3 regions of the Desulfobacula phenolica genome follow, and region 2 is predicted to be linked to each of the others. Evidence: riboswitches for the same ligand, from Rfam matches in the RefSeq annotation. Region 2 holds a riboswitch; each other region holds the start of a gene.
The links. Region 2 has a riboswitch for cobalamin ahead of trpD (anthranilate phosphoribosyltransferase). Riboswitches for the same ligand answer to the same signal wherever they lie in the genome.
Positions count from the first base shown of each region.

Region 1: another riboswitch for cobalamin. It lies ahead of BLT94_RS12375 (TonB-dependent receptor plug domain-containing protein); the one in region 2 lies ahead of trpD (anthranilate phosphoribosyltransferase).
Region 3: another riboswitch for cobalamin. It lies ahead of BLT94_RS12310 (sirohydrochlorin cobaltochelatase); the one in region 2 lies ahead of trpD (anthranilate phosphoribosyltransferase).

Region 1 is NZ_FNLL01000006.1:321,585-326,025, forward strand. It holds gene BLT94_RS12365 (tetratricopeptide repeat protein) at 1-417, shown strand, start outside; gene BLT94_RS12370 (sirohydrochlorin cobaltochelatase) at 477-1,268, shown strand; cobalamin riboswitch at 1,593-1,777, shown strand; gene BLT94_RS12375 (TonB-dependent receptor plug domain-containing protein) at 1,913-3,892, shown strand; gene BLT94_RS12380 (adenosylcobinamide amidohydrolase) at 3,908-4,441, shown strand, end outside.
Region 2 is NZ_FNLL01000002.1:366,516-370,956, forward strand. It holds gene BLT94_RS04095 (nucleotide-binding protein) at 312-1,529, opposite strand; cobalamin riboswitch at 1,865-2,066, shown strand; gene trpD (anthranilate phosphoribosyltransferase) at 2,140-3,243, shown strand; gene BLT94_RS04110 (hypothetical protein) at 3,273-3,473, shown strand; gene cobT (nicotinate-nucleotide--dimethylbenzimidazole phosphoribosyltransferase) at 3,475-4,441, shown strand, end outside.
Region 3 is NZ_FNLL01000006.1:305,400-309,840, forward strand. It holds gene dsrP (sulfate reduction electron transfer complex DsrMKJOP subunit DsrP) at 1-732, shown strand, start outside; gene BLT94_RS12305 (hypothetical protein) at 851-2,557, shown strand; cobalamin riboswitch at 2,608-2,796, shown strand; gene BLT94_RS12310 (sirohydrochlorin cobaltochelatase) at 2,933-3,805, shown strand; gene BLT94_RS12315 (adenosylcobinamide amidohydrolase) at 3,981-4,441, shown strand, end outside.

The sequences.
Region 1 (4,441 bases), on a different contig from region 2:
TTAAAAGAGAAACAGGATCAAAAAAATATTGCAAAAATAAGCCGGGCCTTTACCATGGCCTATGATCAGGACAAAGCTCTGGAATGGATTGATAAAGGACTGTCCGCTTGTCAGGACATTAAACTGCTCAGGATAAAAGCCCAAATCCTGTATAACAAAAAAGAATATGCAAAGGCAGCAGACGCATATGAAACGCTGGCAAAAAAAATGCTTGAACAAAAGACGGCCTCAAAAAACGATACCCCGGGCCAGGTATGGCTAATGCTTGGGTATTGCGCCATGAATGATCACCAGCTTACCCGGTCGCAGAAGGCTTTTTTAAAGGCATCCAGGTATAAAAAACAGCAAAAGTCCGCCCAAAAAGCCATTGCCTTGATCAAGGCAATGCAAACAAAAAAGAACTGTCAGGTAATGTGAAATCATAATTTTGTTCATCAGGCGGCAGTTTCAAAAAACAAAAAAAGGATATTACAGCAATGACCAGTAAAAAGAATACAAATAAAGATGTTCCCATTATTTTAACTGCATTCGGCACCACTGAACGGGCATTTTCAACCTATGAAAAAATGGGCCAGGTGTTTAATGCCAAATTTCCGGAACATAAAATTCACTGGGCCTATTCCTCGAGAATGGTAAAATGCACCATGAAACGCAAAAAACAGCTTGATTTAAAAGATCCCATTGAAATGGCCCAAATTTTTGCCGAGCAGGGCCACCAATGGGTTGTCATGCAATCACTGCACATGATCTGCGGTCATGAATTCGACCGCTTAGTCACGGAAAGAAGCCATGCAAATATCCGCTCCTCCATTGGCCTGCCCCTGCTGACCTCTTACAATGACTATGAAAAAGCAGCTCTTGCCCTTGAGCCTATGTTCCCAAAAGATAAAGATGAGGCCGTCATCCTTGTGGGCCACGGTACGGACCACCCTGCATGGACTGCCTACCCTGCCATGGAAGCCGTGCTTCGCCGACACTATGGCAACCGTATATTCATAGGTGTGGTGGAATATTTTCCAGATATGGACGATACCCTTCAAAGAATAAAATCTGCCGGGTATAAAAAAGTCTGCCTCATCCCCTTAATGCTGGTGGCAGGCGTCCACTTCAAGGAAGATCTTACCTGCGAAGAAGACTCCTGGCAGAAAACCTTTGAACGAAACGACATCCAGGTCTCAGTGGTTGATCACGGCATCGGTTATATTGATGGCATTACAAAAATATTTTGCGACCATATATCAGATGCATTGGATGTTATACCATTGTAATACCGAATGTGTTTTACCCAAAAAATTCTGAACAAAGAACTATAACACTCGATATTTGAATAAAATGAAACATACACTTAAACAAGGCCTTCTTATTTTTTACCTGATATTGGGCTTGTTTCTCTTTGATCATGTTTTTTGATGAAAACAACAAATTGATTCAGTATCAGAAATCCGTCACACAGGCAACTGACAGGCAAGGTTTAAAAATTTATTAAGCTCTCTCTGATAGAAAATTAATAATATCAGTCTAAAAACGTGCGTGAAAAATTGAGGCCAATAAACACAATTTGTTTTTAACTTGACATTTCAAAGTTATTAGTTAATATTTTTTCCCGTTCAGGTGCTTAAAGCATTTAGCACAATAGGGAACCACGTTGAAATCGTGGACGGGCCCACCGCTGTAATCGGGGACGAACGCTGCAGTATACCACTGACCAAATGGTTGGGAAGGTGCGGCGCAAGATTGATCCGTTAGTCAGAAGACCTGCCTGAACATAGAGGGTATAAACTTTGAGGACGAAGTGACCCTTGTCAAATATCTAAGGATAAAAAAGGGAAATCCCTGGAATGAATAATTATTCAGTCCGGGGATTTTTGTTTTTCCGGACAGGCAATTTTACTTGTTTATAGGAGGTTTTTTCATGTTTAAGCATAGATTTGTTAAGTTGTTTGCAGTGTTATTGTTTATGTGGTCACTGCCTGCCTGGAGTGAAGAAATAGAACAGTCGGAAAAAAAGACGTCGATATTAGACACGATGGTGGTAACTGCGGGAAGAGTGGAAGAAAAAAAAGAGGATGTCACCACCAATATTACAATTGTGACAGAAGAAGAGATCCAGCAGTCTTTTGCCCAGGATCTGGGTGATTTGCTATCCAAAAAAGGGTTTATGATCCGGGAATATCCCAATTCACTTGTTTCAGTGGAAATCCGTGGTTTCAGGACTGAAACCCATGGTAATGATCTGGCCAGTCATGTTCTTATTCTGATCAACGGACGACGGGCCGGAACCGGAAATCTGGCAAAAATAATGCTGGGTAATGTGGAGAGGATTGAAATCATCCGTGGACCGGGGTCTGTCCAGTATGGTGCTTCTGCCATGGGCGGGGTTGTCAATATTATTACCAAACAAGGGGCCGGCAAACCTTCATTCTATGCGGAAGGAACTTTAGGCAACTGGGACTATCAGCAGGCTTCAGCCGGAGCTTCCGGCCAGTTCAAGGCTTTTGACTTTTCATTTGATGCCTCAAAATCATCTCAGGATGATTACGACACTGCCAATGGCGACAAATATTACAACACGGGATTTGATTCAAAAAAGAGAGTTAGTTTCAATACCGGCTGGACGTTTGCGCCTGAAAACCGAATTGGATTCAGCTATACCGGGTATGAAGGTGATGGCATCGGAAATCCTGACTATCTGAGCAATAATGATTTGGACAATTATGTGGACCATGCCATCAAAACCTTTGATTTGGTTTATGATGGGCAAACAGCTGATGGATTTTTGATATGGAACCTGCGCTATTTTAATGGAAAAGATGAGTACGAAACCTTTGATCCGGAAAATTATGGCAGCAATAATTCCTACTTTAGAGATACAGATCAACAGGGTGCGCAGGCACAGCTGACGGCTAAGTGGGATTTCGCCCATATCACAGCCGGTGCTGACTGGACTAATTATGCCATCAGCAATACCTATACCATGGCCGGTGAAGAAAACACTTATGACAACCCGGCGGCATTCCTCATGGCAAAAATCAAACTGATGGACAACAAATTGATTCTATCGGCAGGGGGCCGTTATGATAAATATGAAATCGAAAGTGATGATGGTCAAAAGACTGATGAAACCAACTGGTCCAGCAATTTAGGAGCAGTCTACAAACTGGCACCAGGGTTAAGTGTACGGGCCAATTTTGCCGAAGCATTCAGAATGCCAACCGCAGACCAGCTTTACATGTTTAATGATTACAGCGCCTGGGGGTTTGGCATCTGGTCTGGAAATCCGGATCTTAAACCGGAGGAAAGCAAAACATATGAAATAGGCATGGATTTTTCAAGAGCAGCCTTTTCTTGTGGTATGACCTATTTCTACACGGATTTTAAAAATAAGATTGATTATTCTTATATCCCGGCTGAAGACCTTACCCGTTATGAAAATGTTGAAGGTGCCACCATTTCAGGCATTGAAGGCAGTCTGCAATTGGATATCGGAGCCCTGCTTGACTGGTCATATACACTGGCGCCCTACGGTTCATTTACCTATCTTACCGAATATGCGGATGACGCTACCAAGAAAGATCTTCAGTATACCCCCAATTGGACGGCATCCTATGGTTTAAAGGTTGCTAATTCCGATATCGGCTTCTCCGCAGGCCTGAATTTCAGCTATATAGGTGAGCAGGATATAACCGACTATGAAGGAACCGGTGCCACAGCACTGGGAAGTCATACTGTTGCTGATCTGACTGTTTCCAAAACACTTTTGTCCTTTAAAAAATATGGTGATGTTTCTCTTAAGGCTGAAATTCAAAATCTTTTCAACAAAGACTATGCGGTTGTTCAAGGGTATCCCATGCCGGGTCGTACATTTTTTGCCGGTTTGAAATATTTGTTTTAAAAGGATTATTAAATAATGAGATCAGATAATCGTCGTTTAAGCTTGTGCTTTTTTCTGACCGGTTTGATCCTGATGCTGCCCCTCCCATGTTCGGGAGGGGCTTTTCCCTTAACTGTAACAGATTCCGCACAAAACAAGCTCATTATACAAAAAAAACCCCGGCGCGTGGTCTGCCTGGTGCCCTATATCACAGAAATGATAGGGGCATTCGGCCGGGAACAGGTACTGGTGGGGTTGACCCGTCAAGACCTGGTTTTGTATCCTTCCTTTCGAAAAAATCATGTGGGCGGTTATTTTCATCCCGACATTGATGCAATTGCCAAAACCCATCCGGATCTGATCATTGCAGCTCCTTTTCATAAAGCAGTGATTCAATATTTTGGACCGGACTGCTGCCCCCTGATGGTGATGGAAACAAAAAGCATAGCAGATGCCTTTTCTCAGATGGAAATAATCGGGCAATTGTTTGATTGTGAAAAAAAAGCATCAGAGATCATCCAGCGCAACCGGGAACAATTGGCATTGGTCAAGTCCAGGCTGGGCAACCTG
Region 2 (4,441 bases):
TGTATTCAAGGAAATTTCAGCCTCCCGTCCTCACAGCTAAAAATAGCCTAATAGTTATATTATTGGTTTGTATTTGTCAATATATTCACCAATATTAAAAATATTGCGGCTTAAAGAGACTTATAATAACCAAAAACATCTTAAAAAGAGTTTAAGCCAATTGCAATTAGAAAAAGAATTTATTGGGAATGGTTATGAATTTATTTGAAGTTGCAAAAAATAAAAAAATCAAGCACCTTAACTCAAATATGGCAGCAGCTTCTGCAATCAAGTTCAGTAGCTTGGAAAAGAAGATATGCTTTATATATATCTTAAAGAATGATATTGCTCAGGAGAGTCTTTGATAGTCCGTCCAGCAAAATGGCAAAACTGCCGTTACTGTCTGTGGAAACCCATGGGACAAGAGTTCTGGCGCTTTTCTCAATGTCGGTCATAAACGGCAGGTTGCAAAGATGGTTTATATCAATGGTGAGGTTCTGCTTTGCCACCTGTTGAATCCTTTTTACAGGTTCAATGGCGGCATTTGCATCATTTGTCTTGTTTACAATGATGTGGGGGAAAAAACCTGAGATGGCCTGATTAACAATACCCAGTCCTGACGGACATTCCTGTTTGATTTTTGCCCTGAAAACATTCATGTCTGATACCCCCCGCCCATTTTGAGGCAGGGTCATGTCCTGGATAAGATTTTTTAAAACACCGGTTGTTTCTCCTGAATAATCCGACTCTGGCCCAAACAAACGATTCAATTTTCGATATAAAGCCACTTTGATGAATGTATAGGCGTCCAGATATGAGGCAGGATCGCATGTTGTCATCACAACACCCTGATCTGCTGCAAGAAAAAAATCAAGCATGTTATAGGAGGTATCACCTCCCAAATCAATGACAACACAATCGGCATCAATTGTTTTTATCGCTTTCAACAATTTGAGTTTTCGGGCAAACGGAATATTACCGGCTCCCAGCCTGCCGCTGTCGCCGCCGATCAGGTAAGGGCCGAAATCAGTTTTTTCCATGATATCTGAGATGCCAAGCTCTTTTTTATCAAAAAAATCATTGATATTCTTTTTTATACGGGTCTTGCCAAGATACAGGTGCAGATTAGCCCCTCCCAGATCGAGATCCACGGCAACTGTTTTCAGTCCTTTGTTGGACAGGGAAACGCTCAGATTGGCTGTGACCAAGCTTTTTCCTATACCGCCCTTTGCTCCGCCTACAGCAATAACAACCGGTCGCTTTTGAGGTTTATTCTCCGGCTGTTTTACATCCGTAGGCCTGTAATCATGGACTCTTTGCGACAGATACTCATAAGATTTTTTTATTTTGATGAAACGTTCTTTTCTTTTCAAAATCATTGCTTCTGTTTCATTGCCATGAAGATCCGGATGGTACAGCTTTGCTTTTTCCCTGAATGCTTTTTTAATCATGTTGCGGTCGAGGCTTACAATAAAAGAATGATCCCTGGCATGAATGGGAGAAAAAAGATAAGCACATGCTATTTGAAGCTTGTGCAGTTCATGATCCATCGGTTCCAACTACATCCTCACAGGTTATTTTTTTTCATATAACTGCCACGGGCAAACTTGACCTTTTTATAGTACAATCTGGTCACCTTGGTTTGCCCACAACAAAAATTGAAAGTCTTTGTATGATTTTTTTTAAGACCTTCATATAAACGGCCATGGCAATATAATAATTCGGTAATTTTAATACAATCTTTACAAAAAAGCAATCGCAGCGGCATTTCACAATGCGATTGCCAAAGACAAAAGGCGATAAAAAAAGAAGGTTGCTGTAGTTGGAGCAGATTGCTGCAGCAGGAGGATTATGGATTGACAAAATAACGCCCGGAAAGGTATAACCTTTTTTAAGGTATCAAGGTGCCGGGATTGCCGATATGGCCTTCCCAAGGTTAAAAGGAAAGACGGTGCAAATCCGTCACATGCCAGCCGTTGCCGTGATCGGGGACAAAAACTGCAATATGTCACTCTGTTTAAAAGGGGAAGACGCAGTGATTAGGATGATCCGTAAGTCGGAAAGCCTGCCTTAATGCTGATTTACAGGATTCTTTGCTGGAACAAGATCCTTTTGAATAAAATTATGATTATTAATCAGTGATTATTCAGGAGATCTATTATGTCCCAGACAATTAACAGGGAATTCGGAACAATTATCACCCGCCTTATCCAAAAAGAAAATCTCACCCGAAATGAGGCAAAACAAGCATTTGTTTGTGTTTTAAACAATACAGTCACCGACATGCACCAGGGTGCTTTCCTGGCAGCGTTGACCGCCAAAGGCGAAACCAAAGAAGAAGTGGCAGGTTCCTGGGAGGCCATTTATGATCTTGACACAACCAAAGTAAAATTAAACCATGAGATCAAAACCGTTGACAACAGCGGCACTGGAATGGACACCTTTAAAACATTCAATATCAGCACTGCCGCCTCCATTATTGCGGCTTCAGGCGGCATCCCCATGGCAAGGCACGGTGCCAGGGCCATCACATCAGTGTGCGGAACCGTTGACATGGCAGAGGCCCTGGGTGTTGATGTGGAATGCACGGCTGATATTGTTGCCAAAAGCATTGAAACCGCAGGTCTTGGCCTGTTTAACGGCATGAGCCCCCATATTCACCCCATGGCATTGGGCCGCATCCTGTCTCAAATCTATTTCGGGTCCACCCTTAACATTGCCGCATCCCTGGCCAACCCGGCCCTGCCGTCCATCGGGGTAAGGGGCGTATATTCAAGGGAAATGATCCGGCCTGTGGCAGATGTCATGCAGGAAATAGGCTATCAAAATGCCATTGTTCTGCACGGTTCCATTGAAGACTCAGACAAGGGAATGGATGAAGCCTCGGTCTGCGGAATAACCCATTGCGCGCAAATCCAGGAAAATAAAAAAACAAACGAGTTTACCATTGACCCGAAAAAGCTGGGCCTTGCCGTGAAAAACCATACAGACCTGTCGCCTGAACAAGACATTGAAACCGAATCAAAACGTTTTGCCGCCCTGATCAACAACCAGGAAAACAGTGCCAGAAAAGACGCGGCACTGCTCAATGCAGGCCTGATTTTCCTTGCTGCAGGAAAAGCCAAAGATGTGGAAGACGGAATCCAACAGGCAACAAAACTTCTGGAAGCAGGCACAGCATTTGAAACCCTTGAAAACTGGGTAAAAGCTCAAAATACAGATCCTGAAAAAGGACTAAAAAAACTTCACCGCCTAATGCAATAAAACGGACGCAATAAAAAGGGAATAATAAAATGGAACTTTTGATTATCAAATCCGGTAAAAGCTATATCCGGTTCAAGGATGACGATTACCGGCTGGTAAAACTCGAAAAAGCCAGCGTCTTTCCTTTTAAGCAAATGAAACTGGTCCGGCAGCATGAATTCTGTCTCAAAGAAAACGGATTTAACAATGTCTGCATAAAAAAACTCGTTCTGACGGAAGAGGAGTTATAACATGAAAATGGTGTTAACCGGCCTTGGCAAACTTGAAATCGACCCTGCCGAACAACAGACAGTCACCCCTGAAAAAGGGTATGCCCGAACCCGCGTCCTTTGCTGCGCCATCTGCCGCACCGATGCTAAAATGTGGGAACAGGGCCACAGGGATCTTGTTCTGCCAAGGGTTCTGGGCCATGAAATCGTGGTCACGGATCAGACCGGCCAACGCTTTGTTGTCTGGCCAGGGAAAAGCTGCGGCACCTGCGCCTTCTGTCAAACCGGTCGGGAAAACCTGTGCCAGGAGATGAAAATCACCGGGTTCCATACGGACGGCGGATTTGCCGACCATGCCGTCCTGCCAAAAGACAGCCTGATTCCCATCCCCGATGATCTGGCCTCCCATGCGGCCTGTTTTGCAGAGCCGGTCGGGTGCGTGATCAATGCCTTTGAAAAATTATCCGTCAGGCAAAATGACAGAATACTGATCTACGGGTCCGGCACCATGGGGCTGATCACGGCGCTTTATGCCCGGCACCTGGGGCTTGTACCCCAAGTCCTTGAAAAAAATGAAACAAAAATACACCATATTGCACCCTTTGTTGCAGCCACCGGTATTGCCTGCAACAAAGACACCCATGAGAGCGAATTTGAACTGGTGATCAATACCTGCGGGGATTTTATTGCCTTTTGCCAAGGCATTGCCAAGGTGGGCAAAGCCGGACAGATTTGCTTTTTCAGCGGGATTTCAAAGAACCAACACATTGAAACCAACCTGCTCAACCTGATTCACTACAAGGAAGCCGTAATGTCAGGTGTCTACGGCATGACACGGACTCACATGAAAAAGGCGGTGCCGTTCATGCAGGCCCATGAAAAAGAGCTGAATCTGCTGATAGAAGCCATTGTTGCCCCGCAAAAAGCGCCGGATCTCATGGCAGAGGTGCTGTCTGGAAAACACTTGAAATATATCCTTGATTTCAGCC
Region 3 (4,441 bases), on a different contig from region 2:
ATTGGCTGGAAAGTGCTTGAAGCGGAAAGAAATCAGGTGGAACCGCCGTTCTGGACAAAACCCTTGATTTATCTTTCCATTCCCTTTGCCATTGGTATTCATACGGTAACAGCATACCTGTATTGTGGTCTTCCTGGTCGTGGATTCTGGCTGACAGCCATTTTAGCACCCAGGTTTCTTGCATCGGCGTTTGCTGCAGGGCCGGCTTTTTTGATCATTCTTTGTTATATTATCAGAAAATACACCAAGTTTGATCCGGGCTGGGATGCAATGCAGACTTTATCAAAAATTGTCTGCTGGGCAATTATTGCCAATCTGTTCTTCTTTTTGTGTGAAGTCTTTGTTGTTTACTATTCCAAGATTCCGGGACATAAAGTCCATATCCAGTATCTGCTCTTTGGATATCACGGATATACGGCACTTGTACCATGGATGTGGACCAGCCTGATCCTCATGGGAACAGGAGCAATTTTCCTTTTGCTTCCAAAATTAAGAACCAACAAAACCCTGTTACCTGTCTCCTGCGCCATGATCTTTTTCGGTGCGTGGATTGATAAGGGATTGGGAATGATCTCAGGCGGGTTTGTACCATCTCCTTTGCACCATGTAACAGAGTATGGTCCCACAGGACCTGAAATCATGATTACCCTTGGGATATATGCCACAGGCTTTCTGGTTATAACGATTCTTTACAAACTGGCAACTCAAGTTAAAGAAGAAGTTCACGGATAGTCTTAAAACATAATAATCTTAAGATATCATAACCGATATTGATCTCAAAACAGGGGAGTTTTTTCAATAAAACTCCCCTGTTTTATTCATGGTGCTTTATGAAACAGGGTGCTTTAGAGTGCCGTCACACGGACTCAAAACAAATGACATGATTTTACTAAACAACGACATTAAAATCCAGGCTTTCACAACCAAAGATTGCTTGCTGGAACAAAAAAAAAATGAATTTCTGGCGTCCTTGTATGAAAAAAATTTTCAAGCTGCCGAACTTATCTTCATGGATATTCTCAAACTTGCACAAAACCAGTCAGAATTCAGTGAAAATTTTGAAAAACGCCTGAACCAGATACAAACTATTTTCAAAAAATTCAAACATGCTCTGTTCAAGCATTGCTCTTCAGAAATCAAAAAAAATCATGCATGCCTTAAAAAAATGATTCTGGCTTCGATCAAGCACTCTTCCGACTCTATCGGTCATGTGAATTTTCAAACATGGGAAACAAAACTTGATTTAAAACCTTGCCAAAAAAATCTCTTGTTTCAAACAGCCATGACTTTTCAATTGACATCGGGATGCAGCAATTTTTGCAGGCGTTGCAATGAATGGGCCTTGCCCAAGGTCAGGCGTCACTTCTCCTTTAATGCCATACTGACAATTCTCAACCATATGGCAGACCAGAAAAATGATGAAATTTCCCTTTACGGCGCATCTGACCCTCTTGACTGGACAGCGGGTGATAAAGCCTTGCCTGATATCATTGAGTACTTGAAAAAATTACCGCTTGAATACAGTCTATTAACAAAAGTTCCAAAAGGGAAGCGGCACTTATTAAAACTGCTGTTAAAAAACCATTCAAACCTTTCGGTCAGCATCACCTCAAAAAACAAAAAGCGCATCAAACAAATAGAACAAGAAATCGACACACCCATAAGCAAACAGCACGATCTTGAAGAGCTGCTAATCCCCGCAGGACTGGACGAAGATTTTGTCAGCATAAAACCCTCAATCACTGACGGATACGGCACGGAAATCACTCCGGACGGTGCTTTTATCATTATTCCCTGCTTTACCAGCGCATTGTACCCGTTTGGCCACAAAAAAATTCCTGTTACATCAAATACACGCTTTTTCCCCGTAAAAAAAACCGGCCGCCAAGCCCTGCTTGTGGACTATTTCAAACCCCTGGAAGGCTATGACCTAAACAAAAGTCTATGCCACCTGTCCGCTTTGCTGGACGTACAGATAGAGTCTGTCATTCTTGACAACGGAACTGAGCAGTTGACACCGCCAGGCATGAGAAGCCTGAAAGAATTTCTGTCCATATTTGAAGAAAAGGCAAGATGTCAAAGAAAAAAAATGACACCTTCTATAATGAAAAAATTAAAACAACGGTTTCTGGCAACCACCTGTTTTAAAAAATTATCTAAAAAAAATAAAAATTTGTTTTTAAAAAAAATAGCCGGCCATTTGAAGTTATGCAAACAAAAGCACTGTGTTTCAGCAAGACTATATGCTGTCTCCTTTTTCCTGGAATCTATTCGTCAATATATACCCACCCATTTCATTAACGTCAAAATAATGCGGTTTCTTTTGAAAGATGAGATACAACATATTTTTAATCTTACTGACACCCTGATTGCTGATCAATCTTTGGAGAAGGTGTTAACCGATCCTGATGTTGATGTGTTTTATGCCTTTAGATTTTACGTTTTTTGTCTGCTGACCAAATCTGATGATCGTGCCATCCTTGAATTCATTCAAACTTATCCTGCAGCCTATGACCCTGAGGCTGATATATTTGTTCTTCGTTCATTCTCCAATTGAGATTCTTTTTAAAATTCAAGTTTAGAGTTGACTTTTAGAACAGTTCTAAATATTAAGACTATGTTTCAGGTGCTTTAACTGCTTAAAAGGGAACGCCTGTGGAAATCAGGGACGGGCCCGCCGCTGTAATTGGGGACTAACGCTTTACTTAAGCCACTGTCAGTTGCAAAACAGATGGGAAGGCAAAGTGATCAGGATGATCCAAAAGTCAGAAGACCTGCCTGATACATTGTATGTATTCTCCGTGGAAAAGAGAATTACAATAAGATCTTGAGGAAAAAAAAGGGATACCCCGGATCAATTGAGATAAACGGTCCAGGGGTTTTTTATTGCCTTGGACCATTGAATTTAATTATTTAATTTTAAGAGGCAAACATGAAAAAACAAATTTTAACCTTATTTCTAATTTTTCTGCTATTTCCTTCAATTGCTGTGGCATCAGGTCATGGTCATCACAAAGCTGTGAAAAAAGGTATTCTGCTGGTTGCATTTGGTTCCAGTATTCCTGAAGCCCAGGTTTCATTTGAGAACATTGATAAAAGAGTAAAAAAAGAATTTGCAAATATTCCTGTTCAATGGGCATTCACCTCTTCCATCATCAGAAACAAGCTGGCAAAACAGGGGAAAACACTTGACTCTGTCGCAGTAGCGCTTGCAAAAATGATGGATCAGGGATTTACCCATGTGGCGGTTCAATCTCTTCACACCATCCGGGGAGAAGAGTTTAATGACCTTTTGCATACGGCATATGCGTTCAACAATATGGCGGGCGGTATTGAAAAAATAATGATTGGATCTCCGCTTCTTTCCAGTCATCAGGATATGGAAGCTGTAACAGATGCCATTATTGAAAACATACCTGCTAAAAGAAAGAAAAATGAAGCGGTTGTTCTGATGGGTCATGGAACGCCTCACCCTTCAAATGCTTTTTATGCGGCCCTGATGTTTCATCTTCAGAGAAAAGATGCCAACATATTTGTTGGCACTGTTGAAGGTTCTCCAACCATAGATGACATAGCAACCATGTTAAAGGAAAAAAAGATAAAAAAAGTTCATCTCATACCTTTTATGTCGGTTGCCGGAGACCATGCCAGAAATGATATGGCAGGAGAGGAAGATGATTCATGGAAATCAATTCTTGAAAAACAAGGCATCAACTGTGAAGTTGTCCTTAAAGGAACAGCTGAATACGACAATATGATTGATATCTGGGTCGGGCACTTAAAAGATGTAATGGCACATTTTTAGAGTTTGATCAAAACACAGACCATTGAGATGGGTCAGGCTTGCATGATTGGCATTTTGTTCAAATTCTTCTTTATGATCAAAATGTTGGCAGACAAACAATAGCACAAGCCTGCCCCTCATTGGTTCTGGTCCCCCCACAGGTTCCATCAATTCAATTCGCGATCCCAAGGAAGTTATGCTCATACAAAACAAAAAAAGATTAAAGTTCAACCCTTTTCTTTTAATATCCGCCTTGCTTTTCATAATCTGTACAACATCAGTTGCTGCATATCCTGTAAGTGTCACAGATTCTAAAGGAAATCATTTAAAAATTTTTAAAACTCCGCATAAGGTTATCAGCCTTGTGCCCTCAGCCACCCAAATTATTTTTGAGATAGGGGCAAAAGAGCATATCCACGCCATCACCTACCACGATATCACACTTGCCGGAGCTTTTGACAAACAAATAATAGGCGGTTTTTTTCTGCCGTCCATTGATAAAATTAAAACTGCAAAACCGGATATGATAATCCTTTCCACCCTCCACCAAGATATCATTGAAAAATTTCAAAACACTGAATGCAAAATATTTATTTTTGATACAACAACCATTGAAAGTGCTTATAAAAATATAGAGGTTTTAGGAAAAATATTTAA